4 regions of the Streptomyces sp. NPDC093111 genome follow, and region 4 is predicted to be linked to each of the others. Evidence: riboswitches for the same ligand, from Rfam matches in the RefSeq annotation. Region 4 holds a riboswitch; each other region holds the start of a gene.

What was found. Region 4 has a riboswitch for cyclic di-AMP ahead of AB0Q96_RS13515 (transglycosylase family protein). Riboswitches for the same ligand answer to the same signal wherever they lie in the genome.
Positions count from the first base shown of each region.
Region 1: linked by a shared signal. The riboswitch ahead of AB0Q96_RS19095 (M23 family metallopeptidase) and the one ahead of AB0Q96_RS13515 (transglycosylase family protein) in region 4 are both predicted to bind cyclic di-AMP.
Region 2: linked by a shared signal. The riboswitch ahead of AB0Q96_RS24340 (LysM peptidoglycan-binding domain-containing protein) and the one ahead of AB0Q96_RS13515 (transglycosylase family protein) in region 4 are both predicted to bind cyclic di-AMP.
Region 3: linked by a shared signal. The riboswitch ahead of AB0Q96_RS11240 (LysM peptidoglycan-binding domain-containing M23 family metallopeptidase) and the one ahead of AB0Q96_RS13515 (transglycosylase family protein) in region 4 are both predicted to bind cyclic di-AMP.

Region 1 is NZ_JBFBNW010000010.1:119,392-126,922, reverse strand. Features, by position in the region: gene AB0Q96_RS19110 (GNAT family N-acetyltransferase) at 1-994, opposite strand, end outside; gene AB0Q96_RS19105 (HPr family phosphocarrier protein) at 1,170-1,451, shown strand; gene AB0Q96_RS19100 (GntR family transcriptional regulator) at 1,643-2,326, opposite strand; gene AB0Q96_RS19095 (M23 family metallopeptidase) at 2,498-3,268, opposite strand; cyclic di-AMP (ydaO/yuaA leader) riboswitch at 3,281-3,447, opposite strand; gene AB0Q96_RS19090 (pitrilysin family protein) at 3,650-5,017, opposite strand; gene AB0Q96_RS19085 (pitrilysin family protein) at 5,044-6,387, opposite strand; gene AB0Q96_RS19080 (DNA topoisomerase IV subunit A) at 6,615-7,531, shown strand, end outside.
Region 2 is NZ_JBFBNW010000013.1:298,002-305,532, reverse strand. Features, by position in the region: gene AB0Q96_RS24360 (globin domain-containing protein) at 1-705, shown strand, start outside; gene AB0Q96_RS24355 (pyridoxamine 5'-phosphate oxidase family protein) at 702-1,505, shown strand; gene AB0Q96_RS24350 (hypothetical protein) at 1,675-2,760, opposite strand; gene AB0Q96_RS24345 (hypothetical protein) at 2,774-3,793, opposite strand; cyclic di-AMP (ydaO/yuaA leader) riboswitch at 4,353-4,508, shown strand; gene AB0Q96_RS24340 (LysM peptidoglycan-binding domain-containing protein) at 4,513-5,400, shown strand; gene AB0Q96_RS24335 (oxidoreductase) at 5,514-6,443, shown strand; gene AB0Q96_RS24330 (amidohydrolase) at 6,491-7,531, opposite strand, start outside.
Region 3 is NZ_JBFBNW010000005.1:405,454-412,984, forward strand. Features, by position in the region: gene AB0Q96_RS11210 (1-hydroxy-2-methyl-2-butenyl 4-diphosphate reductase) at 1-239, shown strand, start outside; gene hpnH (adenosyl-hopene transferase HpnH) at 247-1,269, shown strand; gene AB0Q96_RS11220 (aspartate aminotransferase family protein) at 1,277-2,662, shown strand; gene AB0Q96_RS11225 (helix-turn-helix domain-containing protein) at 2,761-3,399, shown strand; gene AB0Q96_RS11230 (DUF6126 family protein) at 3,434-3,586, shown strand; gene AB0Q96_RS11235 (tyrosine-protein phosphatase) at 3,609-4,406, opposite strand; cyclic di-AMP (ydaO/yuaA leader) riboswitch at 4,780-4,934, shown strand; gene AB0Q96_RS11240 (LysM peptidoglycan-binding domain-containing M23 family metallopeptidase) at 4,939-5,910, shown strand; gene AB0Q96_RS11245 (SGNH/GDSL hydrolase family protein) at 6,082-6,876, shown strand; gene AB0Q96_RS11250 (STM4011 family radical SAM protein) at 6,863-7,531, opposite strand, start outside.
Region 4 is NZ_JBFBNW010000007.1:42,599-50,129, forward strand. Features, by position in the region: gene AB0Q96_RS13490 (NAD(P)/FAD-dependent oxidoreductase) at 1-1,085, opposite strand, end outside; gene AB0Q96_RS13495 (Ppx/GppA phosphatase family protein) at 1,466-2,386, opposite strand; gene AB0Q96_RS13500 (DUF501 domain-containing protein) at 2,383-2,922, opposite strand; gene AB0Q96_RS13505 (septum formation initiator family protein) at 2,941-3,411, opposite strand; gene eno (phosphopyruvate hydratase) at 3,509-4,795, opposite strand; gene AB0Q96_RS13515 (transglycosylase family protein) at 5,055-5,786, opposite strand; cyclic di-AMP (ydaO/yuaA leader) riboswitch at 5,790-5,963, opposite strand; gene AB0Q96_RS13520 (transglycosylase family protein) at 6,219-7,244, opposite strand; gene AB0Q96_RS13525 (cytochrome P450) at 7,369-7,531, opposite strand, start outside.

The DNA.
Region 1 (7,531 bases), on a different contig from region 4:
GGGCCTGGCGCACCAGCGCGCGCTGGCGCTCGCGGCCCTCGGGCCCGCTCTCCGCGTATCCGGCGGAGAGGACGACGAGGCCCCGCACCCCGTGCTCGCCGCAGTCGGCGACGGCCTCGGGGACCCGCTCGGCCGGGACGGCGAGGACGGCGAGGTCGACGTGCTCGCCGATGGCGGCGACGCTCCGGAAGGCGGGAACGCCCTCCAGTTCGTGCCGCCCCTCCCCCAGGGCGCTGTTCACGGCGTGGACCCGCCCGGTGTAGCCGGCGGCGAGGAGGTTGCGGAGCACGGCCCTGCCGACTCCGCCGGGGGCGCGGCCCACGCCGACCACGGCGACCGAGCCGGGCGCGAGGAGGCGCTGCACGGACCGGGCCTCGGCGCGCTGTTCGCGGGCGCGCTGGACGGCGAGGGAGCGGTCGGTGGGCTCCAGGTCGAGGTGGAGGCGGACGGAGCCGTCCTCGAAGCTGCGCTTCTGGGTGTAGCCGGCGTCCGTGAACACCTTGATCATCTTGGTGTTGGCGGGCAGCACCTCGGCGACGAACCGCCGGATGCCCCGCTCCCGCGCGACGGCCGCGACGTGCTCCAGGAGCGCGGACGCGACCCCGCGCCCCTGGTGGGCGTCCTGGACGAGGAAGGCGACCTCGGCCTCGTCGGCCGGGGCGGAGGCGGGGCGGCCCAGGGCGTTGATGCGGTCGTAGCGCACGGTGGCGATGAAGTCCCCGCCCACCGTGGCGGCGAGCCCCACCCGGTCGACGAAGTCGTGGTGGGTGAAGCGGTGCACGTCCTTGGCGGACAGCCGGGGGTACGGCGCGAAGAAGCGGTAGTACTTCGACTCGTCCGAGACCTGCTCGTAGAAGCTGACCAGCCGCTCGGCGTCGTCGGTGGTGATGGGCCGGATGCGCGCGGTGCCGCCGTCACGGAGGACCACGTCCGCTTCCCAGTGGTCGGGATACGCGTGTTCCGGCTGTTCGGACTGTTCCGACGCGCTCTGCATGGGGCAAGCGTACGGCCGGGGTCCGACAGCGGCACCGGTCGCGCGGCGGGTGCCCGCCGTGCAAGGTAGGGAGGGCCTAACGGCCGCCCCCAAAGGGGCCGAAGGTCGGTACGAGCACGACGCCGCCCGTGAGAGACTGGTCTAGACAACCGCTGAAAGTTGAAGGGCAACCACCATGGCTGAGCGCCGCGTCAACGTCGGCTGGGCCGAGGGCCTGCACGCCCGCCCCGCCTCCATCTTCGTCCGTGCCGCCACGGCCGCCGGCGTCCCCGTGACGATCGCCAAGGCCGACGGCAACCCGGTCAACGCCGCGTCCATGCTCGCGGTGCTCGGCCTGGGTGCCCAGGGCGGCGAGGAGATCGTGCTCGCTTCGGACGCCGATGGCGCCGAGGCCGCGCTCGACCGCCTCGCGAAGCTGGTCGCCGAGGGTCTCGAGGAGCTCCCCGAGACCGTCTGACCCGTCTCCTCCCCGACGACGGATCGCGAAGGGCCGCACCTGCCGGAATTCCGGCGGGCGCGGCCTTTTCTGCATTACGGCCGGCCGCTTTTCCTTTACGGAACCGGGCAGCGCGCATCAGGAATCCGGAATAGGGCGGCCCGAACCGATCGGCCGTCCGCATTTCCTTCCCCTTGTATACGGCGTCGGTGTTAATTCCGCGGACCCGCGGTGTTGACGACATGTTGCGAAACCCTCACACGCGCCCGCTCCGGACGGCGCGGCCGGTGCAGCGGCAGGGCGCGCTCCACGTGCAGGGCGGTCAGGGCGCGGGCCCGTTCGGCGTCCCCGCGCGCGACGGCGTCGACGATGGCGCCGTGCTCGGCCCATGCCTCCACGGGCCGCTCGGCGGGCTCGACCGCGTACATCCACGCGATCTTGTGCCGCAGCTGGGTGAGGAGCGCGGTGAGCGGCGGGCTGCCGGACGCCTGGGCCAGCGTCTCGTGGAACCAGGCGCCGAGGGAGCCCAGGTCGTCGCCCTGGCCGCGCCTGGCCCGCTCCTGCCCCAGCCTGACCAGCCCGCGCAGCACCTTGAGGTGCGCCTCGGTGCGGCGCTGGGCGGCGCGGGCGGCCCCCAGCGGCTCCAGGAGGGTCCGGACGTCGAGCAGGTCGGCCGCCTCCTGCTCGGTGGGCTCGGCGACATGGGCGCCGGCGTGCCGGCGGGTGACCACGAAGCCCTCGGACTCCAGGGTGCGCAGTGCCTCGCGGACCGGGACGCGGGAGACGCCGTAGCGGCGGGCGAGTTGCTCCTCGGTCAGCCGGGCGCCCCGCTCGAAGACGCCGGAGACGATGTCGTCCCGGATCGCCGTGCATACCGAGTGCGCGGGAACACGCATGGCCGACCTCCGTAATGTGATCCGCGCGAAACCCCGTCGAGTGGCGCCCGTCCCGCGACTCTCGCGAACTCTATTGCAGGACGTCGGAATTTCCGATGCCGCCCGGTAATTCGGCCACAAAAAAGAAGCCCCGGCTCGTTCGAGCCGGGGCTTCTTCACAGAATTCACACGTCAGACGTGGACCCCGCGGGCACGGAGGTAGGTGATCGGGTTGATGTCCGATCCGTACTCGGCGCTCGTGCGGGCCTCGAAGTGGAGGTGCGGGCCGGTCGAGTTGCCGGAGGAGCCGGAGATGCCGATCTGCTCGCCGGGGGTGACCGTCTGGCCGACGGAGACGCCGATCGAGGAGAGGTGACCGTACTGGGTGTACGTGCCGTCGTTCATCTTGATGACGATGTTGTTGCCGTAGGCGCCGCCCCAGCCGGCCTCGACGACGGTGCCCGAGCCCACGGAGACGACCTGCGAGCCGTAGGAGGCGTGGAAGTCGATGCCGGAGTGGTGGCCGGAGGACCAGAGCGAGCCGCCGGTCTTGTAGCCGGTGCTCACGTACGAGCCGGAGACGGGGAGCTGGAAGGAGCTCAGGCGCTTGCGCTCGGCCTCACGGGCGGCGCGCTCCTTGGCGGCGCGGAGCTCCTTGGCACGGGCCTCGGCCTTGCGCTTCGCCTCGGCGGCGGCCTTGGCCCGGGCGGCGGTCTCGACCGCCTCCTTCTCCTGGGCGGCGGCCTGGGCGTCGACCCGGTCGGCGAGGGACTCGGCGGTGATCACCTGGGTGAGGCCGGTGTCCTCGGGGGAGACGGGCTCCGTGTCGGCGGCGAACGCCGGGGAGGCCAGGGTGCCGATGACGCCGGTGGTCGCGAGGGTCGCCACACCGGCGATGCCCACTCCGCGGCGCGCCAGACGGCTCGGTCCACGATGCTTCCCGGTGGCACGGGTGAACGCCATGTAGTGGCTGATCCTTTCCTTCCCTCTCGCCTACCGGGTTAGCTGACGGGTTCGGAGCAGGAAGGTCTCCTACGGGCCCCTCCGCTCGCTGAGCGAAGGCGTCCGATTCACCCCAGGGACTGCGTTGGGTCCCCGGCTCCCCAGGCTCGCGCCTTACGGGGACTCGGCGATGACTGCCCGTTGCCGCGGATGCGGCGTCGTACTACGGACGAACAGTCGGATCGAAGCTAGGCCGATCTTCTGTCAATCGCCAAACAGACACGCCTTTTTGTAAGACATGCCACAGGGCAGAAGACCACACTTCTCAACAATACGGACAAACGGGAGGACCCCGACGAACCAGGTCGTCGGGGTCCCCGAGTCGGTGTGACAGCGGCTCAATCAGCCGGTCACGACCGTCACTTCACCGATGCCGAGGGCGCGCACCAGCTCCTCGATCTGCGCCGCGTCACCGACGAGCACGGTGACGAGCCGGTCCACCGGGAAGGCGTTGACCACGGCCGCGGTCGCCTCCACGGTGCCGGTCTCGGCGAGCCGCGCGTACAACTGTGCCTGGTAGTCGTCCGCGAGGTGCTGCTCGACCTGGTCGGCGAGCGTGCCCGCGACGGAGGCCGCCGTCTCGTACTTGAGCGGCGCGACGCCCACCAGGTTCTGCACGGCCACATCGCGCTCGGCGTCCGTCAGACCGTCGGCGGCGAGGGTGCGCAGCACCTTCCACAGGTCGTCAAGTGCCGGGCCCGTGTTCGGGGTGTCGACCGAGCCGCTGATGGCGAGCAGCGACGCCCCGTTGCCCTCGCTGTCGGAGCGCAGCACCTGGCCGAAGGAGCGCACGCCGTACGTGTAGCCCTTCTCCTCACGCAGGACGCGGTCCAGACGGGAGGTGAGGGTGCCGCCGAGGCAGTACGTGCCGAGCACCTGGGCCGGCCACACGCGGTCGTGGCGGTCGGCGCCGACGCGGCCGATGAGCAGCTGCGTCTGGACGGCGCCGGGGCGGTCCACGATGACGACCCGGCCGGTGTCGTCGGCCGAGAAGGCCGGCATGCGCCGCCGGTCGGCCGCGGTGCCCGTCCAGGCGCCCAGCGTCTCGGCGAGCACCTTGTCGAGGTCGACGTCGGTGAGGTCGCCGACGACCACGGCGGTGGCCGTGGCGGGCCGCACGTGCGCGTCGAAGAAGGCGCGGACCGCGGTGGCGTCGATCGCGGCGACGGTCTCCTCGGTGCCCTGACGCGGCCGGGAGACGCGCGCGGAGGCCGGGAACAGCTCCTTGGAGAGCTGCTTGGCCGCGCGGCGGGCCGGGTTGGCCGACTCGTGCGGGATCTCATCCAGCCGGTTGCGCACCAGCCGCTCGACCTCGGACTCGTCGAACGCCGGGGCGATCAGCGCCTCGGAGAGCAGGCCGAGCGCCTTGGGGAGCCGGGAGACCGGGACCTCCAGGGAGACCCGTACGCCCGGGTGGTCGGCCGCCGCGTCGAGGGTGGCGCCGCAGCGCTCCAGTTCGGCGGCGAACTCCTCGGCGGAGTGCTGGTCGGTGCCCTCGGACAGGGCACGGGCCATGATCGTGGCCACGCCGTCCAGGCCCTCGGGCTCGGCGTCCAGCGGCGCGTCGAGGGAGATCTCGACGGCCACCACCTGCTGGCCGGGGCGGTGGCAGCGCAGCACGGTCAGCCCGTTGTCCAGGGCGCCGCGTTCCGGGGCGGGGAAGGCCCAGGGCTTGGCCTCGCCCGGCTGGGGCTGCGGATGGAAGGTCATGCTCGTCAAAGACGCGGCCGTGTCGGTCACTGGTCCGCTCCCTCTTCCTCGTCGCTGTCGGCGTCGGCGCCCACCGGTTCGTAGACCAGCACGGCGCGGTTGTCCGGGCGCAGCGTGGCCTTGGCGACCTCCTGCACCTCCTCGGCGCTGATGTCGAGGACCCTGTGCACGGCGGTCAGCGCGAGCTGCGGGTCGCCGAACAGCACCGCGAACCGGCACAGTTCGTCGGCGCGGCCCGCGACCGTGCCGAGGCGGTCGAGCCACTCGCGCTCCAACTGCGCCTGCGCGCGCTCCATCTCCTCGGGCGTCGGGCCCTCGGCGGCGAAGCGGGCCAGCTCGTCGTCGACGGCCGACTCGATCTGCGGCACCTCGACGCCGCCGGAGGTCTTGACGTCCAGCCAGCCCAGCGAGGGCGCGCCGGCCAGCCGCAGCAGCCCGAAGCCCGCCGCGACGGCGGTGCGGTCGCGGCGGACCAGCCGGTTGTGGAGACGGGAGGACTCGCCGCCGCCGAGGATCGTGAGGGCCAGGTCGGCGGCGTCGCACGCGCGCGTGCCGTCGTGCGGCAGCCGGTAGGCGGCCATCAGCGCACGGGCCGGGACCTCCTCCTCGATGACCTCGCGCAGCTGCTCGCCGATCACCTCGGGCAGCTCGCCGGAGCGCGGCTCGGGCTTGCCGTCGTGCCCCGGGATGGAGCCGAAGTACTTCTCGACCCAGGCGAGCGTCTTCTCGGGGTCGATGTCGCCGACGACCGAGAGCACCGCGTTGTTCGGCGCGTAGTACGTGCGGAAGAAGTTCCGCGCGTCCTCCAGGGTGGCGGCGTCCAGGTCGGCCATGGAGCCGATCGGGGTGTGGTGGTACGGGTGGCCCTCGGGGTACGCGAGGGCCGTGAGGCGCTCGAAGGCGGTGCCGTAGGGCACGTTGTCGTACCGCTGGCGGCGCTCGTTCTTGACGACGTCGCGCTGGTTCTCCATGGACTCGTCGTCCAGGGCGGCGAGCAGCGAGCCCATGCGGTCGGCCTCCAGCCAGAGCGCGAGCTCCAGCTGGTGGGCCGGCATGGTCTCGAAGTAGTTGGTGCGCTCGAAGCTGGTGGTGCCGTTGAGCGAGCCGCCGGCGCCCTGCACCAGCTCGAAGTGGCCGTTCCCGTGGACCTGCTTCGAGCCCTGGAACATCAGGTGCTCGAAGAGGTGGGCGAGACCGGTGCGGCCCGCGACCTCGTGGCGCGAGCCGACGTCGTACCAGAGGCAGACCGCGGCGACCGGGGTCAGGTGGTCCTCCGAGAGCACCACGCGCAGGCCGTTGGCCAGCCGGTGCTCGGTCGCTGTCAGGCCGCCGGAGCCGGCCTCGGCCGTGGCCGTGTGACCCATGGGCATGTACGTCCCTTCGATCGCGATGTGGAAAAGTCCTGCCACTGTATGCAAGCGCGCCGACACCTCGCGAAGTTCCCGTCCCGTCCCGACGTCCCTCTTCCGGGTCGTGACCGGGGCGCGCAGGTGACCCCGCAGGTCGTCAGACCCGGGTCGCGGTCCCGCTTGTCAGTGGGACGGTCCACAATGGTCCGCGTCAGATCAACCTTGTTGGTGAAGGAGCCGCAGCCGCGATGGCCCGCCGCAGCACGAAGACACCGCCGCCGGACGACGCGTTCGAAGAGCGAATCCTTGACATCGACGTAGTCGACGAGATGCAGGGCTCGTTCCTCGAGTACGCGTACTCGGTGATCTACTCCCGCGCGCTGCCCGACGCCCGCGACGGCATGAAGCCCGTGCAGCGCCGGATCGTCTACCAGATGGGCGAGATGGGCCTGCGACCGGAGCGCGGGTTCGTCAAGTGCGCCCGCGTCGTCGGCGAGGTCATGGGCAAGCTGCACCCCCACGGCGACGCGTCGATCTACGACGCGATGGTGCGCATGGCGCAGCCCTTCTCCATGCGCCTCCCCCTGGTCGACGGCCACGGCAACTTCGGCTCCCTCGGCAACGACGACCCGCCGGCCGCCATGCGGTACACGGAGTCGCGGATGGCGCCGGCCGCGCTCCTCATGACGGAGTCCATCGACGAGGACACCGTCGACTTCACGCCGAACTACGACGGTCAGGAGCAGGAGCCGGTCGCGCTCCCCGCCGCCTATCCGAACCTGCTGGTCAACGGCGCCTCCGGCATCGCGGTCGGCATGGCGACCAACATGCCGCCGCACAACCTGGGCGAGGTCATCGCCGCCGCCCGGCACCTGATCCGCTACCCGAACGCGGACCTGGAGGCGCTGATGCGCTTCGTGCCGGGTCCCGACCTGCCGACCGGCGGCCGGATCGTCGGCCTGTCCGGCGTCAAGGACGCGTACCAGACCGGCCGCGGCACCTTCAAGATCCGCGCGACGACCAGCGTCGAGACGGTCACGGCCCGCCGCAAGGGCATCGTCGTCACCGAACTGCCCTTCACCGTCGGCCCGGAGAAGGTGATCTCCAAGATCAAGGACCTGGTCGGCTCCAAGAAGCTGCAGGGCATCGCCGACGTCAAGGACCT
Region 2 (7,531 bases), on a different contig from region 4:
TGGTGGCAGGCGGAGGTGGTCGCCCACGAGCCGCGCACCCCCGACGTCGCCGTCGTCACGGTCCGCCCCGACCAGCCGTACCCCTTCCGCGCCGGGCAGTACACCGCCCTGGAGACGCCCTGGTGGCCCCGGGTGTGGCGGCACTACTCCTTCGCCTCCGCGCCCCGCTCCGACGGGCTGCTCTCCTTCCACGTGAAGGCCGTGCCCGCGGGCTGGGTGTCGAACGCGCTCGTGCACAGGGCCCGGCCCGGGGACGTCCTCCGGCTCGGCGGCCCGGCCGGCTCGATGACCGTCGACCACCGCACCGACAACGGACTGCTGTGCCTCGGCGGTGGTACGGGCATCGCCCCCATCAAGGCGCTGGTCGAGGACGTGGCCCAGTACGGCGGGCGCCGCTCCGTCGAGGTGTTCTACGGCGCCCGCAGCAACGGCGACCTGTACGACATCGAGACCATGCTGCGGATGCAGCAGTCCCACCCCTGGCTCTCCGTGCGCCCGGTCGTCGACGCCGGTCCCGGCGGCGCCCTGTCCGGCGGTCTGCCCGGGGCGGTGCGCGAGTTCGGCCCCTGGCACACGTACGAGGCGTACCTCTCCGGGCCGCCCGGCATGATCCGCCGCGGTGTCGACACCCTCGTGGGCGTCGGCATCCCCAGCCACCGCATACGGCACGACTCCATCGAGGAACTGGTCGGGACGAGGAATTGAGCACCTTCGAGCACACCGGCCCGCGATCCGCGCCGCCGCCGCGCACCGTCCGCCCGGGCAGCGACGGCGAGCATGAGGTCCAGCGGCGCACGGGCACCGCCGAGCGCGCCGACCGGTTCTACGCCGAGCAGGTCCTGGACCGGCTGAACCCCCGGATGCGGGAGTTCGTGGCCCGCCAGGAGATGTTCTTCCTGGCCACCGCCGACCGGCACGGCGCCTGCGACAACACCTTTCGGGCGGGCCCGGCCGGCTTCCTCCACGTCCTCGACGAGCTGCGGCTCGCCTACCCCGAGTACCGGGGGAACGGGGTGCAGGCCAGCCTCGGCAACATCGAGGAGAACCCGCAGGTCGGCCTCCTGATGGTGGACTTCCTCCGGGACCGTATCGGGCTCCACGTGAACGGCACGGCCCGGGTCGTGCCCGACGACGTGATGCGCGCCACCCAACCCGGACTCACGGTCGACCCGGTGCCGGGGCGGCGCGCCCTGAGCTGGGTGGAGATCACCGTGGAGGAGGCGTACATCCACTGTGCCAAGCACATCCCGCACCTCCGGAAGGTGTCCCGGGACGGTCCGGGCCGGGCGTGGGGCACCGACGACGTCCGGCGCAAGGGCGGCGACTTCTTCGGCGCCGCCGCGGACGCCCCGGAGCGGGGGCCGTTCCGCCCGCCGCCCCGCGCGGGCGCGGAGATCTGGCGGGCGGAGGCCGAGCGGGTGCTGGAGCGCGCGGAGCGGGGACGGCACGCGTCCGAGGGGTTCACCGGCTGGTTCAGCAGGGGCGTCCAAACCCCGATTCACTGACCTCGCGCTTTCACGAGGCGGGGTGTCGAACACACCGGGTTCGGCCCGCGGCGTCCCGACCTCCGCGAGGCGGTCCCCGCCCAGCGCGACCGCGAGGTGCTGCGCCTGAACGTCGCCGGACGGGCCCGGGACGCGTCGCGCGCCCGGGCCCGTCCCGTATCGGTGCAGGTCAGCGGACCTGGACGGATGCGACCAGAGTGTTCAGGTCCGGCCAGAGCTTCTTGTTCGTCTCCGGCAGTACGACCCACAGCACCGAGGGGCGGACCCGCCCGGTGTCGACCACGAGGACCGCGTTCAGGTCCATCGTGGACGGCACCCCGCGCTTGTGGAAGTGGATCTCGCTGACCAGCAGCCAGGCGTCATGTCCGTCGACCTTCAGCGGCTGCGAGGCGACGTCGACCAGGATCGCCTGGTCACGGGGGTACTCGTAGCGCCGCCGCTCGTCCATCACCGCGCCCGCCACGCCCCGCAGCTCCCCGGTGCCGCCGGCCGCGGCCATGATGTCCTCGTCGACCTGCGTGGACTTCACGAGTGCGCGCTGGCGCCCCTCCTGTTTGCGGGTGAAGCCGTCGAAGATGGGATCCTGCGTCTTGCTCCGGTCCCACGTGCCGCCCAGCTCCGCGTACTCCAGGGAGGAGTCCGTGACGGTGCCGATGACCGGCGAGCCCTCGCCCGGGTAGTCCGGCACCTTGACGGTCCCGGTGAGCCGCCGCTCCTCGGGCAGCGGGGAGGCGCCGGGGGTGAGAGTGGGCACGGGGATGCCCCGCCGCGGGGCGTCCGCGGTGCTGCCCGCGCAGGTGGCGGACGAGGAGTCCGGTGTGCTGTGCGCCTGCTGGACCACCTTGCCGCCGACCAGCACGGTGCACGTGAGAGTGCCCCCTTCCTGGTCCTCGCGGCTTCTGACGTCCAGATAGAAGTCGGCGCCCGCCGCCAGCTCGACGGTCTTGCGGTACGGCAGGATGACGACCCCGTGGGGCGTGTGGTCGCCGTTCGCCTCCCCGACGGTGAGGTTCACCGAGGGGTGGTCGCCCGTCGCGATGTAGGTGACCTCGACCCGCCGGGGTTGCTTGTCCGGGGATGCCCCGTCGTCGCTCGGGTCGCCGACGGCCAGGGCCAGGCCCACGGCGCCGAGCGTGACCACCTCGAAGAGGATCACCAGGACGCCGACCAGGTAGAACCCGCCCGGGATCCGGTCGAAGGTCTTCTTGCCGCGGCCGGAGTGGAACGCGCGTCTCGGCTGGGATGTCCGCGTCATGTCGTCCTCCCCCTCACGCCCGGCCGCTGTCGCCGGACCGGCGGTCGGCCGGCTCGTCGGCGAACCGCGTGGCCAGCAGCCCCGCCTCCCGCGCCTCGTCCAGCATCCGGTGCAGGTCCTGGAACCGGGACCGGTCGGCGAGCCCCTCGATCTCGGCGACGGCCAGCTCGTCCCGCACCGTGTTCACCACCAGCTCGTGCATGTCCTCGCCGAGTTGCTCCAGCTCTCGTACGGCCTCCCACTCGCGGTACGCCGCGTCCGCCGCGCGGGTGTTCTCGGCGTACCGCTCCAGCGCCTCCACCCGCTCCTCCAGCGCGCTCGACGACAGCCGCAGCGCCTGCCGCTGAGTCCGCAGCACCTCCTCCACCCGCGAGCCGGAGGCGTCCCCGGCAGCGGTGCGCACCCTCCGCGCCAGCCGGGTCAGCTCGGCCAGGCGCTGGGCGATCTCGTACTGTTGGGCCGGCAGCGTCACGTCGTTGGCGATGTCGTCCAGCAGCCCTTCCCGGTCGACCTGCGACTGGAGTACCGCCGTCACGGCGGCCTGGGCGCGTTCCATCCGGCGCAGCGGCGAGTGGCCCAGCAGCTCGCGCAGGGAGTCGTCGCCGAAGTCCTCGGCCAGGTAGTAGCGGCCGTGGCGCAGCCGGGCCACCCGCTGCCGCTCGTCGGTCCCGCAGCCGAGGACGACGATCAGCAGCCAGGCCAGCAGGTGCACGCCCACGACGGTCAGGACGAACGCCTCGAACCCGAACTGGACCCCGACCCAGATCAGCCCCGCCTGCGCCGCGAGCCCGACGGCCAGGCCGGGCCACACGCCGATCAGCGCCCACAGGATCGTCACCGGCAGGAGCGCGCACACCGCGGAGACCCCCAGGGCCGTCCAGATGTCCGCCTTGGTACGGCCGCCCAGCCCCGGATCCTCGGGCAGCGGCAGCGTGGCTGGGAAGAGTCCGTCGGCGGACTTCTCCAGCAGCGCGCGCTCCGCGCCTTCGAGGGCCGGATCCACCACCGGCCGCAGCGCAATGTCCTGCGCCATTCAGCAACACCCCCCACAGGTCGGGGGAGATCGTGACACACGCCAAAGGGGCTGCCCCCGCCACCCCTGTTCCCGGCCGCCGACTGACCGCTCGGGCCGGCGTGCGCGAGCACGTGCGGAAGCCGGCCGGCACAGCGGTGCGGTTCGCCCGCCACTGCCCTGGACCGGCGTGATCACCGACGCCCACCCGACGCGACAGCCGGGCCATCAGCCCGGCTGCCACCAGTCCGAACAGCCGAAACGGCCCGCCGAAGGAACCGACGGACCGTCACGGAGGATCGAGGCTAAGTTCTCAAATCCATTGGATTCGGACATGTCCTATTAAGTAGGGCCTGGTGATCTGAGTCACGGTCGGGCATTCTCCCGGAATGCTGTCGTGGCGTCATGCGCGAACCCCCGGGAACGAGTTGGGGAAAAGGATCACGACGCGTCGATTGATCCATTTCCGCCCCGTAAAAGATCTGCTTGCTTTTGCGAATCAGGCGCTTGTTCTCGCCGTTCGCCTTCGCCTACGGTCACCCGTCATCCGGACGGAACGCCGAATCCTGCCGCCGCCCGGGCACCGCACTCACTCACCCGTACGGCAGGAGCGGGGGACCCAGGTTCTCCGCCGTCCCGGTCTCCGGGGCGGCTCGGGGTGAAGCCGCGCGCCAGCGCGGCCGGGCAGCTCCTGCTCGAACCCGACAGCTCACCTCGCAGGCGAAGGAGAGGAATGCGCCATGCGTGGAACCGGGAAGCACCGCCGCCGCACGACCACCCCGCTCGCCCGAGGGCTGGCCGTCGTCGGCATCACCGGCAGCGCCGCACTCGCCCTGCCGCTCGCCGCGGCCACCGGCGCGTCGGCCCAGACCCCGAGCGCCCCGAGGGCCGTCCACTCGGTGGCGAACGTCGCGTCCGTCACATCCGTCGCAGTCGAAAAGGCCGTGGCCCAGACGGTGAAGACGAACGGTCTCGTGCGCTATTCCGTGGTCGCCGGCGACTCGCTCTCGAAAATCGCCCGGAAGCACCACGTGAGCGGCGGCTGGAAGACGATCTACCGCGACAACCGCGCCGCCGTCGGCGCGGACCCGAGCCTCATCCGTCCCGGCCTGCGACTCGCCCTCGACACCGGGAACGCCAAGGGCACCGACAACGCCGCGCGCCCGGCGGCGGCGCGTCCGGCCGCCGCGACCGGCGCCGCCGCCGCGCTCCCGGCGGTCGCCCGTCAGGCGTCCGCCGCCTCGCCCGCCGTGGTCCAGGCCGCGGCCCAGGCGCCCGCCGTCTCCTCCGCCGCCGCCATCTCGTACTCGAACGACCTGGACGGCTGGATCCGCGAGTCGCTCGCCATCATGGCCAAGAACGGCATCCCTGGCACCTACGACGGCATCCACCGCAACATCATGCGCGAGTCCTCGGGCAACCCGCTGGCCATCAACAACTGGGACTCCAACGCCCTCGCCGGCACCCCGTCCAAGGGCCTGCTCCAGGTGATCGAGCCCACCTTCCGGGCCTACCACGTCGCCGGCACCCCCTTCGACCTGTACGACCCGGTCGCCAACATCACCGCCGCCTGCAACTACGCGGCCGACCGCTACGGCTCGATCGACAACGTCAACAGCGCCTACTGACGGCACCGCGCGAGCTCTCCCGGCCGAGGCGCTTCGCCGAGGTGTCCCTATGATTGTCGTTACCCTCGGTAGCGGCAGCATGGGGGCACCACGGCCGGAAGGAGCCATCGGAGATGACGGGCTGGAACGCGCGGAACATCCCCTCCCAGGGAGGGCGCACGGCGGTGGTCACCGGAGCCAACAGCGGCATCGGATACGTCACCGCCCGCGAGCTGGCCCGCGCCGGGGCCCACGTCGTCCTCGCCTGCCGCAGCCGCACCCGCGGCGAGGCCGCCCTGTCCCGGCTGCGCGACGAGGTCCCGCACGCCTCCGCCGCGTTCGCACCGCTCGACCTCGGCGACCTCGCCTCCGTGCGCGCCTTCGCCGCCGCCCGCGCCGAAGCCGACGAGCGACTCGACCTGCTCGTCAACAACGCGGGCGTGATGGCCCTGCCCCACGGCCGCACCGCCGACGGCTTCGAAACCCAGTTCGGCGTGAACCACCTCGGCCACTTCGCGCTCACCGGGCTGCTCATGCCCCAGCTGCTGCGCACCCCGGACGCCCGGATCGTCAGCCTCTCCAGCGGCTTCCACGCGCTCGCCGACCTGGACCACACCGACCTCAACGCCGAACGCGGCTACCGGCGCTGGATCGCCTACGGGCGGTCCAAGACGGCCAACCTCCTCTTCGTCCACGAACTCTCCCGCCGCCTGGCCGCCGCCGGCTCCGGGATCGTCGCGGCCGCCGCCCACCCCGGCTACGCCGCCACCAACCTGCAGACGGCCGGCCCCCGACAGGAGGGCCGCAAGACCGCCGCGCGCCTGATGGAACTGGGCAACCGGATCATCGCCCAGCCCGCCACCGGCGGCGCGCTGCCCACCCTGTACGCCGCCACCGCCCCCGGCGTGCGCCCCGACGCCTTCATCGGCCCCAAGCTGGGCTGGCGCGGCCCGCCCACCCGTTCCTGGCGGGCCGGCTGGACCCTCGACGACACCTCCGGCGAGCGCCTGTGGACCGCGTCCGAGGAGCTCACCGGTATCCGGTACGCCTCACTGGCCGGCTAGGCAGCGGTACGGCTAGGGCCTGCGGCCCGCAGCCCGCGGCCCGCCGCTCAGGCGAGGAACTCCCCGTCGCGGGCCACCACGACACCGCCGTGCACGACCAGGTCCCGGCGCGGCATGTCCACCACGACCTGGGGCAGGCACTCGCCCCGCACGAGGACGAAGTCGGCCGGCGCGCCGGGCCGGAGGTCGGCGTGCGGCAGGCCCATGACGTCCGCGCCGCCGTGCGCGGCGACGCCGTAGCAGTCGGTCAGCTCGTCGTCGAGGCGGACGTCCGTGACCCAGCCGAGCAGGTGGGCGCGGTGCATCATGTCCGCGTTGCCGAACGGGCTCCAGGAGTCCCGCACGCCGTCGGAGCCGAGGCCGACCCGTACGCCGTGCTCGCGGAGCCGGGCGATCGGCAGGACCAGCGAGTCGGAGGGCGCGACGGTCGTGAGGGCGATGTCCTGGGCGCCCAGATCGGCGGCGATCGCGCCCAGCTCGCGGTCGGACAGGGCGGGCAGGCAGAAGACGTGGCTGACGGTGACCCTGCCCGCGAGCGACAGGGCGCGGGTGCGCTCGATGATCCCGCGCATCGCCTTGATGCCCTTCTCGCCGCGGTCGTGCAGGTGGATGTCCACGCCCACGCCGTGCCGGTCCGCGATGCCGAAGACCAGGTCGAGCTGCTCGTCGAGGGCCTGGTCGAAGCCGATCGGGTCGATGCCGCCGATCATGTCCACGAGCCCCTGGCGGGCCGCGTCCTCCAGCAGCTTCGCGGTCCCCGGGGTGCGGATGACGCCGTGCTGCGGGAAGGCGACGATCTGCACGTCGAGCGCGTGCCGCAGCCGCGCCCGCGCGTCGGCGACGCCCTGCACGCCGGCCAGGCCGTACGCCGGGGCCACGTCGGCGTGGGCGCGCATCGCCCGGGTGCCCCGGGCGACGGCGTGGGACATCAGGCCGTACGCGCGCTCGGCGACCGGCCGGCGCTGGCTGCGGAACAGCTCCACGTCCTGCGCGACGTAGTCGGCGATGCCGCTCGCGGGGCGCCGCGACACCCAGGACCCGCCCCAGGTCGTCTTGTCGGGGTGGATGTGCGCGTCCACCAGCGAAGG
Region 3 (7,531 bases), on a different contig from region 4:
CCGCGCTGAGGGCCGGCGGAGCCGTCGCCGTCGACATGGAGTCCGCCGCCACCCTCCGTACGGCGGTGGCGGCCGGCCCCCGCCCGGTTGCGGCCGTCCGGGTGGTCGTGGACGCTCCAGAACATGAACTGGTCCGGATCGGCACGGTGCGCGGTGGAATATCGGCTTTCCGCGTTCTTCGTGCCGTCCTTCCCGCATTCTTCGAATGGCACCGTTCTTTGCTGCTCCCCAGGAGGTGAGCGAGTTATGGCCATGCCGCTCCGTCAGTCCATCAGGGTCGGGACCTACCTCTTCGAACAGAAGCTCCGCAAGCGGGACAAGTTCCCGCTGATCGTCGAGCTGGAGCCGCTGTTCGCCTGCAACCTCAAGTGCGAGGGCTGCGGCAAGATCCAGCATCCGGCGGGCGTGCTCAAGCAGCGCATGCCGGTCGCCCAGGCGGTCGGCGCCGTCCTGGAGTCCGGCGCGCCGATGGTCTCCATCGCCGGCGGCGAACCGCTGATGCACCCTCAGATCCACGAGATCGTGCGCCAGTTGGTCGCCAAGCGCAAGTACGTCTTCCTCTGCACCAACGCGATGCTGCTGCGCAAGAAGCTGGAGGACTTCACCCCCTCCCCGTACTTCGCCTTCGCCGTCCACATCGACGGACTGCGCGAGCGGCACGACGAGTCGGTCGCCAAGGAGGGTGTGTTCGACGAGGCGGTGGCGGCGATCAAGGAGGCCAAGCGGCGCGGCTTCCGGGTCACCACCAATTCCACGTTCTTCAACACCGACACCCCGCAGACCATCATCGAGGTGCTGAACTTCCTCAACGACGACCTCCAGGTCGACGAAATGATGATCTCGCCCGCGTATGCCTACGAAAAGGCGCCCGACCAGGAGCACTTCCTGGGCGTCGAGCAGACCAGGGAACTCTTCAAGAAGGCATTCGCAGGCGGAAACCGGCGCCGCTGGCGGCTCAACCACTCGCCGCTCTTCCTCGATTTCCTGGAGGGCAAGGCCGATTTCCCCTGCACCGCGTGGGCGATCCCGAACTACTCGCTCTTCGGGTGGCAGCGCCCCTGCTATCTGATGAGCGACGGCTACGTCCCCACGTACCGCGAGCTCATCGAGGAGACCGACTGGGACGCGTACGGCCGCGGCAAGGACCCCCGCTGCGCCAACTGCATGGCGCACTGCGGCTACGAGCCCACCGCCGTCCTCGCCACCATGGGCTCGCTCAAGGAGTCGCTGCGCGCGGTACGGGAGACCGTCCACGGGAACAACGGGTGAGCCGGCCGTGACGGGCGACTTCGACCTGCGGGCGCTGCTCGCCGAGCGCGGCGGCGAGCGGTACGAGCTGCACGCCCGGCACCTCAACCACCAGCTCCCGCGCATGCTCCACACCCTCGGTTTCGACAAGGTGTACGAGCGGGCCGAGGGTGCCCACTTCTGGGACGCCGACGGGGCGGACTACCTGGACATGCTGGCCGGCTTCGGCGTCATGGGCCTGGGCCGGCACCACCCCGTCGTCCGCAAGGCGCTGCACGACGTCCTCGACGCCCAGCTCGCCGACCTCACCCGCTTCGACTGCCAGCCGCTGCCCGGCCTGCTCGCCGAGCGGCTGCTGGCCCACAGCCCCCACCTCGACCGGGTCTTCTTCGGCAACAGCGGCACCGAGGCCGTGGAGACCGCCCTCAAGTTCGCCCGCCGCGCCACCGGGCGGCCGAGGGTCCTCTACTGCTCCCACGCCTTCCACGGGCTGACCACGGGCTCGCTCTCGGTCAACGGCGAGGACGGCTTCCGGGACGGCTTCGGCCCGCTGCTGCCGGACACCGCGATCGGCCTCGGCGACCTCGACGCCCTGGAGCGGGAGCTGGGAAAGGGGGACGTGGCCGCGTTCGTCGTGGAGCCGATCCAGGGCAAGGGCGTCCTGGAGTCCCCGCCGGGCTTCCTCCGCGCCGCCCAGGAGCTGTTGCACCGGCACGGCGCGCTGCTGATCGCCGACGAGGTGCAGACCGGCCTCGGCCGGACCGGCGACTTCTACGCGTACCAGCACGAGGAAGGGGTCGAGCCGGACCTGGTCTGCGTCGCCAAGGCGCTCTCCGGCGGCTACGTGCCGGTCGGCGCCACCCTCGGCAAGGACTGGATCTTCAAGAAGGTCTACTCGTCGATGGACCGGGTCCTGGTTCACTCGGCCAGCTTCGGGGCCAACGCGCAGGCCATGGCGGCCGGGCTCGCGGTGCTGTCGGTCATGGAGACGGAGGGCACCGTCGCCCACGTCCGGCGGATCGGCGACCTGCTGGGCTCGCGGCTGCGGGAGCTCGTGCCGCGCTACGAGCTGCTCAAGGAGGTCCGGGGCCGCGGGCTGATGATCGGCATCGAGTTCGGCCGCCCGTCCTCCCTGGGGCTGCGCAGCCGCTGGACGATGCTCCAGGCGGCCCGCAAGGGCCTCTTCGCCCAGATGGTCGTGGTCCCGCTGCTCCAGCGGCACCGGATCCTCACCCAGGTGTCGGGCGACCACCTGGAAGTGATCAAGCTGATCCCGCCGCTCGTCGTCGACGAGGCGGACGTGGACCGCTTCGTGACCGCCTTCACGGCGGTCATGGACGACGCCCACGGCGGCGGCGGACTGATGTGGGACTTCGGGAAGACGCTGGTCAAACAGGCGGTCGCGCAGCGCTGACCGCCGCGGAGGGCACCCGGGGGAGGGCCGGAGCTCCGGTCTTTTGCCTCTGGGGCAAGAAACTTGCCTCAGAGGCACGAACCTGGCGGAATGGACGCATGGACCACGTCTCCGGGGAATCCTCCCCGGACCCTGCCGCCCCCGGCGCGCCCGACGTCCTGCCGGACGTCGCCCCGCAGCTGCGGGCCCTGCGCCGCCGCCGCGGGCTCACCCTGGAGGCCGCCGCCCAGCGGGCCGGGCTCTCGCCCGCCCACCTGTCCCGCCTGGAGACGGGGAACCGGCAGCCCTCGCTGCCGATGCTGCTCGCCCTGTCCCGTATCTACGGTACGACGGTCTCCGAGCTGCTGGGCGAGACCCCGCCCGAGCACGACCCGGTCGTCCGGGCCGGGCGCTCCGAACCGGTCGAGGCCGACGGCTGGATCTACCGCCAGGCCGGCGGCGCCGGGCGCGCCCTGCAGTGCCTGCGCGTGCACGTGCCCTACGCCACCCGCGCCGACATCGTGCGGGTCCACCCCGGCGAGGAGTGGATCCACGTCCTGGAGGGCCGCGTGCGGCTCGCCCTCGGCGACGCGGTGCACGTCCTCGATCCCGGGGACAGCGCGCACTTCGACTCGCTCACCCCGCACCGCATCGGCGCCGCCACCCGGGCCGGGGCCGAGCTGCTCTTCGTCCACACCCTGATGCAGAGTCCCGTCGCCGAGCTGTGCCTCGGTGACGGAACCCCGCACCGGCGCTGACCCTCCGAGTCCCCCGACCGTGGAAAGGACCGACATGTCCCAGAACTCCGTACCGGACACCGGCGAAGAGCGTGGCAACGGCAAGTTCCCCAAGGGGCTGGTGCTCCGCCTCTTCGCCTACCTGATCGCCGGGCACCTCTTCGCCGGCTTCCTCTACCTGCTGTTCGCGATGGGCGGCGGGCAGTAGCGACCGGGAGGGCGCGCGCGGGCTACGCCTCGACGAGCAGCCGCTCGCGCAGCCGCTCCCGGGTCTCCGGGGCGAGCCCCAGGCCCTCCGTCAGGTAGGCGTCGACCGAGCCCCAGGTCTCCTCGATGGTCGTGAAGGCGGCCCGCAGGTACTCCACCCGCGCGTCGAAGAGCGGGCTCAGCAGCTCCATCACCTCGGGCGTCATGGCGTCCTCGGCGGTGGAGCTGCGCTGCACCTTGTACCGGCGGTGCGGCTCGTTCGACTTCACGTAGTCCGCCTCGATCGCCTCGCGCTCGACGCCGAGGGCGAGCAGCGTGATCGCGATGGACAGACCGGCGCGGTCCTTGCCGGCGGCACAGTGCATCAGGGCCGGGACGCTCTCCTCGGCCATCGCGTGCAGGATGCGGCTGTGGTCGGCCGTCCGCTCCACGATCATCTTCTGGTACGACTCGGACATCCGGGCCGCGGCCTTGCCGTCGCCCAGGATCTCGCGCAGCTGCGTCAGGTCGCCCGAGCGCACCAGCTTCCAGAACTCCTTTCCGTCGGCGGGGTCGTTGAGGGGTATGTTCACGTTCCGCACGCCGGGCAGCTCCACGTCCGCCCCCTCCATGCGCCGGTCGGCCTCGTTGCGGAAGTCGAAGACGGTGTGCAAGGCGAGGGTGGCGAGAAACGTCGCGTCCTCCGCCGTGGCGTGCGCCAGATGGCCGCTGCGGAAGAGGCGTCCGGCGCGCACGCTCCGTCCGTCCACCGTCGGCAGCCCGCCGAGGTCGCGGAAGTTGCGAACGCCGGTCAGCTCGGGTTCGGTCGTCGTCTGCGTCACGGATGCTCCTGGTCTCGCGATGGGTTCCTGAGGCAATCATCCAGGTGAGGAGCCCCGACCGCACCCCCTCGGGCTGGAATGGGCGTTCTGCCCGAATTGAACCGTTAGGGGTAACGCGCCCTGATACCGGGGGAGATGAGATCCGGTGCGTGAGCAGGGTCATAGACGTGACGGACCGTGCCTGATCGTCTTTTCCAAATTCCCTTCCGGAAAGGGAAATCGAGGGACCGTCATCCACGCAGGGTGACCGTAATTCCGGCCGGAAATCGCGCCTGAGTCACTGTCGGAAAATCGGTGGCTTGTTCCCGCCCACCCGCCTCGTCTAGCGTCGCGCTCAATCCGGACGGACCGCCTAATCCTGCCGCCGCCCGGAATCCGCACACCACCCGTACAAGGCAGGAGCGGGGGACCCAGGTACTACGCCGATCCCTCGAACAAGGACGGCTCGGGGTGAAGCCGCGCGTGAGCGCGGCCGGACATCTCCAGTCCGAACCCGACAGCTCACCTCGCAGGCGACGGAGAGGAATTCACCATGCCCGCGAAGGGTAAGCACCGCCGTCCCAAGGTCAACCCGATCACCCGCGGGTTCGTCGCCGCCGGCACCGGTGGCGCCGTCGTCGCCCTGCCGCTCATCGGCGCGACCGGCGCGCACGCCGCCGAGCAGGCCGCCCCGGTCGCGAAGGCCCCGCAGGCCGTCGCCGCCGCGGCCCCCGCCCAGGCCCCGGCCGCCGCGCCCGCCGCCGCCCCCAAGGCGTACACCGTCGTCCGAGGCGACTACCTGTCCAAGATCGCCGGTGAGCACCACCTGGCCGGCGGCTGGCAGAAGCTCTACCGCGACAACCGCCAGGTCGTCGGCGAGAACCCCTCGCTGATCCTCCCCGGCATGAAGCTCACCCTCGGCGCCAAGAGCACCGCCAAGGCCCAGGCGCCGAAGGCCGCCGCCCCCGAGCGCACCGCGCAGAGCGCCGGCGACGGCACCCGCGCCTCCCGTGGCGACGCGCGTTCCTCGGCCGCCGCCTCGACGGACTCGTCGTCCTCCGCGTCGACCTCTTCCTCTTCCTCCGCCGCGTCCTCCTCGGCCGGGCAGACCTCCTCCTCCGGCTGGGTCACCCCCATCGCCGGCGGCGCCGTCTCCACCCCGTACCGGGCCTCCGGCTCGATGTGGTCCTCCGGCTACCACACCGGTGTCGACTTCATCGCCTCCACCGGCACCACCGTCCGCGCGGTCGGACCGGGCACCGTCTACTCGGCCGGCTGGGGCGGCGCGTACGGCAACCAGGTCGTCATCCAGCACGCCGACGGCACCTTCTCGCAGTACGGCCACCTCTCCTCGCTCTCCGTCTCCGCCGGCCAGACGGTCAGCGGCGGCCAGCAGATCGGCCTCTCCGGCGCGACCGGCAACGTCACCGGACCCCACCTGCACTTCGAGATGCGCACCGGGCCGGAGTACGGCTCCGACATCGACCCGCTGGCCGTCCTGCGCCAGCACGGCGTCAGCATCTGAGGAGGCTGACCCCGCGAACTCCACGGGTTCACCCCGCGGGCCCGGCACCCACGTGCCGGGCCCGTGGTGTATTCCGGCTTGGCGGAATCTTTATCGGTGGCATATGTCACCCGCCGTCAACCCCTCCTTACGGTCGCGTAGGTCACATCCATAAGGGAAAGATGTGTTCCCGTGGCAGACGATTCGAGAACAAGAGACAAGAACGCATTCGGGTCGTACGCGGCGATCGGTGACAGCTTCACGGAGGGCGTCGGCGACCCCGGCCCCGACGGGACGTACGTCGGATGGGCGGACCGGTTCGCGGTCCTGCTCGCCGACCAGCTGCCGGAGAACGACGCCTTCCGCTACGCCAACCTGGCGGTGCGGGGGCGCCTTCTCGACCAGATCGTCGCGGAGCAGGTCCCGCGGGCGAAGGAGCTCGCCCCCGACCTGGTGACCTTCTGCGCCGGCGGCAACGACATCATCCGCCCCGGCACCGACCCCGACGACGTGGCCGAGCGCTTCGAGCGCGCGGTCGCCGACCTGACCTCCGCCGTGGGCACCGTCATGGTGACGACCGGCTTCGACACGCGCGACGTACCCGTCCTGAAGCACCTGCGCGGGAAGATCGCCACCTACACCGCCCACGTCCGGAGCATCGCCGACCGCTACGACTGCCCGGTGCTCGACCTGTGGTCGCTGAAGTCGGTCCAGGACCGACGGGCCTGGGACGACGACCGGCTCCACCTGTCGGCCGAGGGGCACACCCGGGTCGCGCTGCGCGCCGCCCAGGTCCTCGGTCTGCCGGTGCCGGCCGACCCGGACCAGCCGTGGCCGCCGCGGCCTCCGCGCGGCACCCTGGAGGTCCGCAAGGACGACATCCACTGGGCGAAGGAGTACCTGGTCCCCTGGATCGGGCGCCGCCTGCGCGGCGAGAGCTCCGGGGACCACGTCGAGGCCAAGCGCCCCGACCTCATGCCCCTCTAGGCGCCCCCGGCAGGCCGGCCGGTATCCGCTCCAGGACACCGCCGGCGAACACGTCGTACAGCGGCAGCGTCTCCAGGTGGACGTAGCCGATGTGGCAGTCGCAGACGGCGAGCGGACAGGGCCGCGGGCGCAGCGCGGCCCGGTACGAGCCGTCGTACAGGTTGCCCAGTTCGGCCCTGACGAAGTGGCAGCGCCGCACCGTCCCGTCGCCGTCCACCGAGACGACCGACTCGCCGGTGCGGCACGGCAGCCCGGCCGAGCGGTGCGGATGCCGGCTGTACGGGAAGAGGGGGTCGAGGAGCGTCCAGTCCTCGGCCTCCTCGTCGGTGTACGCGTGGCCCTCGGCCGCGTTCACCCACAGGTAGACGCCGGCCGGCAGCTCGGCGCGCAGCCGGCGCGCGGCGGCCAGGTGCTCCGGCAGGCCGACGATCCCCACGCTGAAGCGGATGCCGCGCCCGGCGAGCGCGTGGCACTTGCCGAGGAACCGCTCGTACGGGGTCTGGCCCGGGTGGTAGGTGCACCAGAGGGCCACCGTGTCCGGGTCGGCCTCGTCGAGCCACTCCGTACGGCAGCTCAGGTTGGTCTGGATCGCCACCCGCTCCACGTGCGGCAGCCGGGAGAGCTCGACCAGCGCGCGCCGGTACCAGGACCGCGT
Region 4 (7,531 bases):
TTGGAGTGCGCGTACTCCTTCTGCGGGAAGCCCCGCATGCCGGACACCACGTTGTCGCCGAGGACCTTGGCCTGGCGCAGCGCGTGCTGGGCGTTCGGCGGGCACCAGGCGCGCTCGGCCGGGACGCCGGCCTTGATCGCGGCCAGGTCCGGGACCTGGGCGTTGTCGCCCGCGGCCCACACGTAGTCCATGCCGTTGACCTGGAGCTTCTCGTTGCAGTCCACGTGGCCGCGGGGGCCGAGCGGCAGACCGAAGCGGGAGAGCGCCGGGTTCGGCTTCACACCGGCGGTCCACACGATCGTGCTGGAGTCGACCTCAAGGCCGTTCTTCAGGACGACGTGGCCGTCGACGCAGGAGTCCATCGAGGTCTGGAGGTAGATCTCGATGCCGCGGCCCTCGAGGTGCTCCTTGCCGTACTGGCCCAGCTTCGGGCCGACCTCGGGAAGGATCTTGTCGGCGGCGTCGACCAGGATGAAGCGCATGTCCTCGCGCTTCACGTTCTGGTAGTACTTCGACGCGTCGCGGGCCATGTCCTCGACCTCGCCGATGGTCTCCGCGCCGGCGAAGCCGCCGCCCACGAAGACGAAGGTCAGCGCCTTGCGGCGGACGTCCTCATCGGTCGTCGAGTCGGCCTTGTCGAGCTGCTCGAGGACGTGGTTGCGCAGGCCGATGGCCTCCTCGATGCCCTTCATGCCGATGCCCTGCTCGGCGAGACCGGGGATCGGGAAGGTACGGGAGACGGCGCCCATCGCGATGACCAGGTAGTCGAACGGCAGGTCGTACGCCTCGCCGACGAGCGGCGAGATCGTGGCGACCTTGCGGTCCTGGTCGATGGTGGTGACCCGGCCGGTGAGCACCTCGGCTCCGCGCACGACGCGTCGCAGCGGGACGACGACGTGGCGCGGCGAGATGCTGCCGGCGGCGGCTTCGGGGAGGAAGGGCTGGTAGGTCATGTACGACCGCGGGTCGACGACCGTGACGGTCGCCTCCGCGTAGCGCATCTTCTTGAGGATGCGCCGAGCTGCGTACAGGCCTACGTACCCGCCGCCTACTACGAGGATCCTGGGACGCTCCGTGGTGCTCATGCATCCGAGTATCCACCCCTCCCAGGGGGGGTGCTCGTGCGCCCCTTCACAAGCTTGTCGGGGTGCTCTGCTACACTCCGCCGCCCACGTGACCCAGGTCATGGTCCAGCAAAGGAACCACGGGGTGCCGGTGGACGTTGTTCACCCCCTGTGAACTGGCCCGGAGAGCCTTACGCAACGCAGAACCATGGGGTGCGTTCACACGAAGGAAACATCGAGCGAAGTGGCCTCCGCACCTGCGAAAGGGCCCTGAGAACCCCCTCGAAGGGACCAAAGGCCCTCCTCGGGCGCCATCAGGGCCCTTTCTCTTGTGAAGAACTTCACGAACTTTCCCGACGGGGCGTCGCCCAGGGGGCCCTGTCAGGGCTCATAGGCACCCGCTATGCGACGGATAGCGCGATCCCATCGAGGATGTCGTGCTCGCTGACGACCACCTCGGCGGCTCCGGTGCGCTCCATGATCTCGGCGAGGACCAGCGCGCCGGCGACGATCACGTCGACCCGGCCGGGGTGGATCACCGGGATCGCGGCCCGCTCGTCGTGGGTGGAGGCGAGCAGCCGGGCGACCACCCGGTCGACCTGCGCGCGGGAGATCCGCGCGTGGTGGATCTTCGTGGAGTCGTACTCCGGGAGCCCGAGCGCGACGGCGGCGACGGTGGTCACCGAGCCGGCCAGGCCCACCAGGGTCTCGGCCTCGGCGATCGGCACGGTCTCGGCGGCCAGGTCCAGCGCGGCCCGCACGTCGGCGCGGATCGCGGCGATCTCCTCGGGGGCCGGCGGGTCGTGCCGCACGTGCCGCTCGGTGAGCCGGACGCAGCCGATGTCGACCGAGCGGGCGGCCTCGACGTGCCGGTTGCCGACGACGAACTCGGTGGAGCCGCCGCCGATGTCCACCACCAGGCGCCGGTCGGCGCCGTGCAGCTCGCCGGTGGCGCCGGTGAAGGAGAACTCCGCCTCCTGGTCGCCGGTGATGACCTCGGGCTCGACGCCCAGGATCGCCACGACCCCGTTCACGAAGTCGGCGCGGTTCTCGGCGTCGCGGGAGGCGGAGGTGGCGACGAAACGCAGCCGGTCGGCGCCCACCCCGAACTCCTCGATGACGGCCGCGTACGCGCGGCAGGCCGCGAAGGTCCGCTCCAGCGCCTCGGGGGCGAGCCGGCCGGTCCGGTCGACGCCCTGGCCGAGCCGGACGATCGTCATCCGCCGGTCGAGCTCGATCAGCTCGCCCGTCTCCGGGTGCACGTCGGCGACGAGGAGGCGGATGGAGTTGGTACCGCAGTCGATTCCGGCGACCCGGGTCACTCGGCGGACTCCTTCTCGTCGGCGCACGGCGTCACGCACGGGCCCTTCGCCCACCACTCGGGCAGCATCGCGAGGGCCTCGTCGCCGAAGGGGTTCACGCCCGGGCCGGCCGCCAGCGAGTGGCCGACGAGCACGTGCAGGCACTTGACCCGGTCCGGCATGCCGCCGGCGCTCGGGAAGCCCTCCAGGACCTCGATGGCGTCGCGGCGCGCGATGTAGTCCTCGTGCGCGGCCCGGTAGGCGGCGGCGAGCTCCGGGTCGGTGGCGAGCCGGGCCTGCATCTCCCTCATGACCCCGTTGGCCTCCAGGGTGCCGATGGCCGAGGCCGCCTTGGGGCAGGTCAGGTAGTACGTCGTGGGGAACGGGGTGCCGTCGGGGAGCCGCGGCGCGGTCTCGACGACGTCCGGGTTGCCGCACGGGCAGCGGTGCGCGATGGCACGCAGGCCGCGGGGCGGCCGGCCGAGCTGTGCCTCGAACGCCGCGATGTCCACGTCGGTCGGCTCGGTGCGTTCGGTCTGCGGAGGAGGCGTTTCCATGGTGGATCCTGGGGTTGGTCAGTGGCGGTCGGCGCTGTCCACGCCGTCCCACAGGTTGTCGTACCAGGGGCGGTCCGTCGCACCCTGGTCGGTGCGGGGCCGGTGCTCCGCGTCCGGGTCGTTCACGGTGAAGCCGGTCTCGCCGGGCATCAGGTAGTGCAGGTGCTCGCGGGCGAGCCGGCGCACATAGGCGGGGTCCTGGAGGCGGGCCTTCTCGTCCCGCAGCTCCTCGACCCGCTGGGCGGCCTCGGCGGACCGGCGCTGCTGGTCGTCGATCTCGCCCTGCTGGGAGACGTACTGCCGCATCGGGTAGGCGAGCGCCACCACGAGCGAGCAGACGACCAGCGCGAGGAAGGCCGCGCGGCCGGTGAGGCGGGAGCGGCGGGCCTGGCGGCGGGTCTGGGAGCGGTAGACACGGGCGGCGGTCTGCTCGCCGAGCAGCCTGATCCGGGTCGCGGTCGAGAACCGGTCCCGGTCCTTCACGGCCATGTCGTACGCCTCCCCTGTCGCTTCCGGCCCTCTTCACACGCACGTCCCCGCACACGGTACGGGACCGAGTGCGGGGACGTACGGATCAGAGCAGGTGTCAGCCCTTGAAGCGCGGGAAGGCGCTGCGGCCGGCGTAGACCGCGGCGTCGTCGAGGATCTCCTCGATGCGCAGCAGCTGGTTGTACTTGGCGACGCGCTCGGAGCGGGCCGGGGCGCCGGTCTTGATCTGGCCGCAGTTGGTGGCGACGGCGAGGTCGGCGATGGTGACGTCCTCGGTCTCGCCGGAGCGGTGCGACATCATGCACTTGAAGCCGCTGCGCTGGGCCAGCTCGACGGCGTCCAGGGTCTCGGTCAGCGAGCCGATCTGGTTGACCTTGACCAGGAGGGCGTTCGCGGAGCCCTCCTCGATGCCGCGGGCGAGGCGCTCCGGGTTGGTGACGAACAGGTCGTCGCCGACCAGCTGCACCTTGGCGCCCAGCTTGTCGGTGATGACCTTCCAGCCGGCCCAGTCGTCCTCGAACAGCGGGTCCTCGATGGAGACCAGCGGGTACGCGGAGACGAGCTCCTCGTAGTACTCGGTCATCTCGGCGGCCGAGCGGGACTTGCCCTCGAACTCGTACTTGCCGTCCTTGTAGAACTCGGAGGCGGCGCAGTCGAGCGCGAGCGCGATGTCCTTGCCCGGGACGTAGCCGGCCTGCTTGACGGCCTCCAGGATGAGGTCGAGCGCGGCGCGGTTGGACTCCAGGTTCGGGGCGAAGCCGCCCTCGTCGCCGAGGCCGGTGGACAGGCCCTTGTCCTTCAGGACCTTCTTGAGGGTGTGGTAGACCTCGGTGCCCCAGCGCAGGGCCTCGGAGAAGGACTCGGCGCCGATCGGCGCGATCATGAACTCCTGGATGTCCACGTTGGAGTCGGCGTGCGAGCCGCCGTTCAGGATGTTCATCATCGGAACGGGCAGCAGGTGCGCGTTCGGGCCGCCGAGGTAGCGGAAGAGCGGCAGGTCCGAGGCCTCGGACGCGGCGTGCGCGACGGCGAGGGAGACGCCGAGGATGGCGTTGGCGCCGAGCGAGGACTTGTCCGGGGTGGCGTCCAGGTCGAACATCGCCTGGTCGATCAGACGCTGCTCGGTGGCGTCGTAGCCGACGAGCTCCGGGCCGATCTGCTCGATGACCGCGAGGACGGCCTTCTCGACACCCTTGCCCTGGTAACGGTTGGGGTCACCGTCGCGGAGCTCAAGGGCCTCGAACGCACCGGTGGAGGCACCGGACGGCACGGCAGCACGACCGGTGCTGCCGTCGTCGAGGCCGACCTCGACCTCGACCGTGGGGTTGCCTCGGGAGTCCAGGATTTCCCGGGCTACGACGACGTCGATGGACGGCACGAGCATCTCCTTCTGGGATGTGACGCTGGTTGTGACGCATGCGGCAAGGTCTCGTTCGCCTTGCGACATGAGCCTAACCGGCTCCGGGCCTCCGGCCAGCCGGACGCCCGCCCCCTGGGACGAAAAAGGACCCAAGGGCACGTATCTGAGGACGAAAGACCCGTCACTACCGATCGGTAGGGGTCTGAACGGGGAAACCCCGGTCCGGAGCGCACGGGGGAAGGCGCTACGGACCGGGGTGGTCACCGCGGGTGGGTCGTCAGGCTCACTTGAGGTGGAGCTGCTGGCCCGGGTAGATCAGGTCGGCGTTGTCGACGACGTCCTTGTTCAGCTCGAACAGCTTGGCCCAGCCGCCCTTGACGCCGTGCGCCTGGGCGATCTTGCTGAGGGTGTCGCCGGCGACGACCTTGTACTCGCCGTCGCCCTTCTGCACCTTCTTGCCGGTCGGAGTGGTGACCGTCTTCTTGGAGACGGTCTTCTTCGACGTGGTCTTCGGCGCCTGGCGCTGCTCGCTGCGGGTCGTCGGCTGCTCGGTGGAGCGCTTCGACGAGGAGGAGCTGGAGGAGGAAGAGGAGGAGCTGGGGCTCGACGAGCTCGACGAGGCGGAGCCACCGTCGTACGCGGCGTTGGAGAGACCCACGCCACAGCTCGGCCACGCGCCCTTGCCCTGGCCGGCCAGGACCTTCTCGGCGATGGCGATCTGCTGCGACTTCGACGCCTGGTTGGCGGTCGCGGCGTAGGCGGTGCCGCCGTACGCGGCCCAGGTGGAGGCCGAGAACTGCAGGCCGCCGTAGTAACCGTTGCCGGTGTTGATGGACCAGTTGCCGCCGGACTCGCACGCGGCGACGGCGTCCCACTCGGAGGTGGTGGCGGCCGAGGCGGTGCCCGCGGTCATCAGCGGGGCGGCGACGGCGACACCGGTGACGCCGACGAGCGTGGCGACGCGGGTGGCCTTGGAGGGACGGCGGTGTTTGCCCTTGTTACCGGAAAACAGCATGGGAATTCTCCTCACCGACGCCTACGAGGTGAGCTGTCGGGTTCGGGCGAGTGAGTTGCCCGGCCGCGTGTCCTTGCACGCGGCTTCACCCCAAGCCGATCGTCGGCCGTCTGTCTCAACGGCCGGGGCCGGCACTTACCTTGGGTCCCCCGGTCCTGCCTTCGGCGCTTGCGCGACGACTTCCCGTCGGTCGGCGGCAGGATTCGGCGTACCGGTCGACGGGGCCCGCGGTGGCGAGCGGTGATGACCGTAGACATAGACCCGGGGGAAGTTCAAAGACCATCAACCCGGAAATATCGCCCCTACTTGCTCCCCCGGGAGGGGTGTTTGCGCAGGTGAGGGGCGACGCAAGCAAACTTTGCGGACGTGACACGCCAGTTCGGCAAGAGAGACCCATGTCTCACTTACTCATAACGGACATTCAGCAGCGAACTACTCCGCCGCCGCGACGGTTTCGGCCTTCAACTCAAGGCTCTGACCAGGGATGATGAGGTCCGGGTCGGCGCCGACCGTGTTCTTGTTGGCGTCATAGAGGGCGGCCCACCCGCCGGGCAGCGCGTTCTCCTGCGCAATGTCCGACAGGCTGTCACCCGGCTTGACGGTGTATTCGTCGGCCTTGCCCGAGTTGTCCGCCTTCTTCCCGGCGACCGCGCTCTCCGCCGAGCCCTTACCGCCGGTCACGTCACCCGTCGACCCGTCAGCCGGGGCCGCGTGACGCCCGGATTCAGGCGTGGTGTCCGAGTTGCCCGAATTCTCCGACGCGGCGTCACCGCGGTGCTTGCCCGTGCCGGGAGAGGCCGGGTCCGTCGCGTCGGGCGTACCGGGCGTCACCGGCGTACCGGGCGTGACGGAGCCGTCCGGCGTGCCCGGCGTCGCGGAGCCGTCGGGGGTGGCCGGGGTCGCGGGCGGGGTCGTGGCGGTGCCCGACGGGGTGGCCGGGGTCACCGGGGCGGCCGGGGTGGCCGGGGTCGTGGTGCTCGCCCCCGAGCCGGCCGGACGGCCGTCCGTCCGGTTGGACTCGGCGACCGGGCCCGTGGACGCCTTGGGCTTCGCGGCGGACCCCGGGGAGACGGCGGGCTTCCTGCCGTCGTTCTTCAGGCCGGCGATCGGGGCGCAGGTGGCCCACTGGGTGTCGCCCGCGGCGAGCGCCTTGTCGGCGATGGCGATCTGCTGCGCCCGGCTGGCGAGGTCGGGGCTCGGCGCGTACGCCAGGCCGCCGTGCTTCTCCCAGCTCTCCTGGGTGAACTGGAGACCGCCGTAGAGCCCGTTGCCGAAGTTGGCGCTCCACGCGCCGCCCGACTCGCATTCGGCGACCCGGTCCCAGGTCGGGGCGTCCGCCGCGGAGGCGGAGCCGGTGGCGAGCAACGGCAGGGCCAGGGCCGAGCCGGTGACACCCGCCGCGACGACGAGGGCGGGGGCCTGGCGGGGTCTGCGGTGTCGTCCGTTCCCGGAGCGCATACGGACTGCCTTTCGCGTGGCGGCTGAGATTCCGGTGAACGTAGCGGCATTCGAACGTGAGTCACAAGTCGATGCAGCGGAGATCACGCGAAGATCACATTCTTGACGCCCCGTCAGCTATGCGTCAGTCGCGCGGCCCTTTGTGGGAAGCGCTGAACTCCACCGGAAGCGTGCGCAGGCCACGCATGATCAGCCCGCCGCGCCACCGCAGTTCCTCCGGGTCGGCCCCAAGTCGCAGGTCCGGCAGGCGAGTCAGGAGCGTCGCCAGCGCCGTCTGCCCCTCCAGG